DNA from 2 places in the Thalassolituus sp. UBA6592 genome. Region 2 is predicted to be linked to the other one. Evidence: predicted binding sites of a transcription regulator. Region 2 holds the regulator's gene; the other holds the start of a gene.
The links. The regulator FNR, encoded in region 2, switches genes on or off when oxygen is low (the NO sensors DNR and NnrR bind a similar motif). The targets are predictions, from matches to a motif close to TTGATNTANATCAA.
Positions count from the first base shown of each region.

Region 1: a site for FNR is predicted at 1,548-1,561, ahead of B2Z72_RS15095 (OmpW/AlkL family protein). Genes of this name have one in related genera too.

Region 1 covers NZ_DJIO01000149.1:13,564-15,967, forward strand. Annotated here, with positions in the region: gene B2Z72_RS15090 (chalcone isomerase family protein) at 19-747, shown strand; gene B2Z72_RS15095 (OmpW/AlkL family protein) at 881-1,480, opposite strand; gene B2Z72_RS15100 (hypothetical protein) at 1,766-2,404, shown strand, end outside.
Region 2 covers NZ_DJIO01000038.1:21,658-24,061, reverse strand. Annotated here, with positions in the region: gene B2Z72_RS03370 (hypothetical protein) at 1-493, opposite strand, end outside; gene fnr (fumarate/nitrate reduction transcriptional regulator Fnr) at 695-1,462, opposite strand; gene B2Z72_RS03360 (sulfite exporter TauE/SafE family protein) at 1,561-2,223, opposite strand; gene ccoS (cbb3-type cytochrome oxidase assembly protein CcoS) at 2,227-2,404, opposite strand, start outside.

The sequences.
Region 1 (2,404 bases), on a different contig from region 2:
ATAAAAACGGAGTCAGCCATGACAAGGACCCTTATACCCCGTCAGTTAACCCTTCTGTTCACCCGTCAGATTACCCCACATCAGATTAACCCCCATCCCCCTCAAACCAGACTTAACCTTCGTTCTCTGAAACGGATCACAACCATTGCTCTGCTGCCGCTGGCAGCACTCACACTCCCCTGCCACAGCAATGCCCGCGCCCTGACTGGCTACGAATTCCCGGAAATCATCCCGGCCACAGCAGAGCATAATGAAATGCGCCTGAACGGAGCTGCCATACGCACCATGTACTATCTGGTTGATGCCTACGCCGGCCTGCTGTACATCGAAAATCCCGGCCATGACCCGCAGGCGCTGATCGCACAGAACACCAGCAAACGACTGGTTTATCACATCCTGGTCAACCGCGTCAGCGGGCGCCGGATTGCAACGGCGATGTACGAATCACTGCAACTGAATCTGACTGAAGAAGAAGCCAACGCGATGGATGCCAGATTACAGCGGCTGGTTGAGATGTTTGATATCAGAATAGTTCGTGGTGACGTTGGCTATGTGGAATACGTGCCGGAACGGCAGGTATCCCGAATCGTTATAAACTCGGACATCAAGGGGGAAATCGAGGGTAAGGATCTGTTCGATGCACTGATGCGTATCTGGATTGGCGAACACCCGGTGTCAGCTCAATTCAAACGCGGGGTCCTTGGACTGGAAGATACAAGGACCGATCTTGCCAGCGAAGAAAACTGATCAAAGGATCGTTAACACAAGATCCTTCGTAAAGAACGCAATAACGCAGAAAATGTAGCAAAAGCAGCAAAAAGAGAAATAAAAAAGCCACGCAATGCGTGGCTTTTTCAGAGGGCTTATACGGTACAGTCGATCAGAACTTGTAACCGCCACCCACCAGAACAACCCATGGATCAACATGCAGATCAACAGCATCCAGAGCGGTCTGAGCAGTTGCATCCAGATCGATTTTCCATACAGCGACGTTAGCCATCCAGTTATCGTCGATGTTGTAGTTAGCACCAACAGAGAATGCTGCACCAGTGCTGCGGTCTACGTGGTTAACTGCGTCTTTTTCGTCGAAGAAGAAAGTGTAGTTAATACCAACGCCGACGTATGGCTGAATGGCAGACTCAGGAGACATTGGGTAGTACTGCAGAGATACGGTTGGTGGCAGGTGGCTTACTTCACCTACTTTACCCATGCCATCAATTTTCACTTCGTGAGTGAACGGAGTAGCAGCCAGAACTTCCAGACCAATCTGAGAAGAGATCATGTAGGTGAAAGTCAGACCCAGCTGAGTATCGTCTTCAATCTGAACTCGGGCACCACCACCCAGATCAGCACTGTTGTCGTCTTTAGGGCTTACGTTAATAACACCAGCTTTAATCATAAAATCGCCGGCTTCATAAGCCATGGCTGGCATTGCAGAAACAGCTACAGCAGTTGCTAACAGAGTTTTCAACAGTTTCATTATGCACTCCTTCATTTGTGCTCTCTGAGTTGATGGGTGCAGAGTAACGGATTGATGATTGTTCTGTTTGACACAAATCAAGAAATAAAAACGGGTGTTTTTATAGCCATAGAAACCTTGTGCCAAGTCAAGTTTGTCACCGCAACGGCCAAAACACCTATCTGCATGGCACACAGTTTTCCGGTTCTGCCAGCCGACTAAAGATTCCCCCCCATTTCATGGCCGGTGCCCGTAAAATCAGGCTATAGTTAGGCTACTTTACCTTTACCTGACAGCAACGGTTCCATGTTCAGATACTCAACGGCCCTGGGAAGACAACTGCTTACCTCTGTACTGGCATTCAGCTTTGTCATTACCCTGCTGTCTCTGTTCTATATCCTCTATTCGGACTATCAGCGCGGATTACAGCAATATGACGAAAATCTGGAACAGATTGAGAACAGCTACCGTAAAAGTCTCAGTTACAGTCTGTGGAATTTCGATGCCAATCAGATTGATGCCCAGTTGCACGGCATTCTCAACTTTCCCGGTGTTGTGTATACCTACATAGAAAACAACGACGAGGTGCTGTACAGCTCCGGCAATGTCTATAACCACGTTGATCAGCACCATCAGTTTGGCCTTTCCTACGACACACCGACCGAACACTACCCTCTGGGCGTGCTGCACATCAGCCTGGACTATTCTCAGCTGCATCAGGAATTAACCGACCAAACGGTGAATATTCTCCTCACCCAGTTTGTAAAGACCTTTACCATTTCCATATTCCTGCTGTTTATCGTCCATCAGCTGATCACCAGGCGCCTGTATGCCCTGGCCGAATGGGCGCAGGATTTCTCATTGGATACCCCCAAAGGGCCGTTATTAAAGCACCGGCGCAACGATGAAATTTCAGCCGTCAATCAGGCTATCCACCAGATGCTG
Region 2 (2,404 bases):
CGGCTTCTTCGCAATCGGCTGCAAGCTCGCGATAGCGTTCACAGAACTCTTTGGTCGAAACATCGCTTTTCGGGTGGTAAAAACGCTTCCAGCACAGGGCAAAATCCTCTGCTGTTGCATTGCTTGGTAATTTGAAATCTTTGTTGCGGGCGTAAATAAACCAGGCGATGGCAGTGGCGTAGGACAGATTGGTGGTCAGTTCTGCATGGGGCTGATTGAGAAAGTCATGCTGGCTTGCCAATCCCCGTACCGTACTGGCCAGTTCCGGACTGTGTACCAGATAATCATCCCAAACGTGGCGATGCGTCAGCGCCTGAATCTGATAAATTCCCAGTCCACGCTGGCCGTCAGTGCGCAGGTGAGCGCCCAGCTTTGATTCCTGAGCGGCGGTGGCCAACAGCAACTGAGCTGCTCCGGGTGTCGAAACACCGATACGTTGCAGCGTTGGTTCAATAACCCAGCGCAGCAGCTCTTTTGCACATATTCCCATCATTTCCTCCCCTGGGCCAAAAGGGCCAACAGGTCATATTACTGACAGCTTAGAACAGAAAAACCGCCTTGTGTCGCTTTTCTACCAATGGATCAGGGCACTGGCGTCATTTTTTGCTCTGTCTTCGGGAAGTTGCATTTCCCATACCAGTTTACAGACATAAAAAAACCGGTCAGAGACCGGTTCTTATGGAGAAGAAGCGAATTATTCGTCTTCTTTAAATTCACATTCCTGAGTTTCGTTCAGGCCTGCCAGTTCATACAGAGTATCGGGATCCTGCAGAATGACTTCTTTACCCTGAGTTTCAATCAGGCCGTTCTTCTGGAAGCGGGTAAACACACGACTGATCGTTTCCACCGCCAGGCCGAGATAATTACTGATATCAACGCGGGACATCGGCAGACGGAACTGAGTCGCAGAGAAACCACGGCGCTGATAGCGCAGAGAAATATCCAGCAGGAAGGATGCTACGCGCTCTTCCGCATTTTTCTTACTCAGCAGCAGCATCATGTTCTGGTCATGACGGATTTCAGTACCCATGGTACGCATCAGCTGTTTGCGCAGATCCGGCAGATCGTCAGCCAGGCTTTCCAGCTGAGTCAGCGGAATTTCACACACCGTGGTGGTTTCCAGTGCTTTAGCGGTCAGCGGGTAGTTGCCATTGTCATAGCCGGCCAGACCAACCAGTTCAGACGCCAGGTGAAACCCTGTGATCTGCTCTTCGCCATTGCTGGCCAGCGTGTAGGTTTTCAGCGCGCCGGTGCGTACAGCAAATACGGATTGGAAGTCTTCACCCTGCTGGAACAACAACTGACCTTTCTGAATAGGGCGTCCACGACGGATGATGTCGTCCAGACGCTCCATATCGGAATCATTCAGAGACAGAGGCAGGCAAAGTGCATTCAGTGAGCAGGTCTGGCAGTGTGGCTGGGTGCCCCGTAGTGGTGCATGAGCGGCTGTCGTCGGTTTCATAGCAAGTTCCCGTTAATGACCTTACTGTCAATAAGGATTACAAAGACTAAAAGTGGGGCTCATATTCTGCCTCATAGACAAATCTGTCAAGGGCTCTGTCAGTGCTGAAACCACACGCTCCAGCCGGTCCACAGGCCGTAAACGATCAGCATAAGGCCAGCAAAACGGCGCACATGGGTGTTAGCTGAAAGACCACTGATCATGCTGCCGGCCAGTGTTGTAGCGAACAGTGCAGGCAGGGTACCGGCGCCAAATGCCAGCATGGATAATGGCCCCATCAAAGGGTCACCATTGGCGGCTACCCAGCTCAGTGTGCTATAGACGAGACCGCACGGAAGCCAGCCCCAGAGCATCCCCAGTAACAGCTGATCGCTGCTTTTTTCCGATTGCATAAAGCGCACAGTCAGCGGCTGCAGACGTTTCCATAACAGGTTACCCACCTGTTCAAAACGGGTGAGCAGCATCGACCAGCGGGCCACATAGAGACCCATCAGAATCAGCATAATGGCTGCGACAGAGCGCAGAACCAGCATGAGAATATGATTCTGCTGCGCCAGCCATAAACCGGCGAAAGAAACGATCAGGCCGGCAATGGCATAACTGAATATCCGGCCGCTATTAAATAGCAGAGATGCGCGGATGCGGTGCTCGCCGGCGCGGGCGCCAATGGCGGCGGAAATACCACCACACATAACCACGCAATGGCTGGAACCGAAAACACCGAGCAGAAAGGCAGTCAGCAGAGAGAGAGGTTCAGTCATAACTCAGTCAGGCAGTTTGTCAGTGGATTCTGAATCCGCTTTTTTCAGCTCGCTGTCCTGGCGGGTAGGGAGATCATCGTCATCGAACAGAATGCGGTGTGCCGGAGAGTCCATATCATCGAACTGACCGCTTTTCACTGCCCAGAAAAATACCGCAACGGCGATACCAATCAGCAGAATA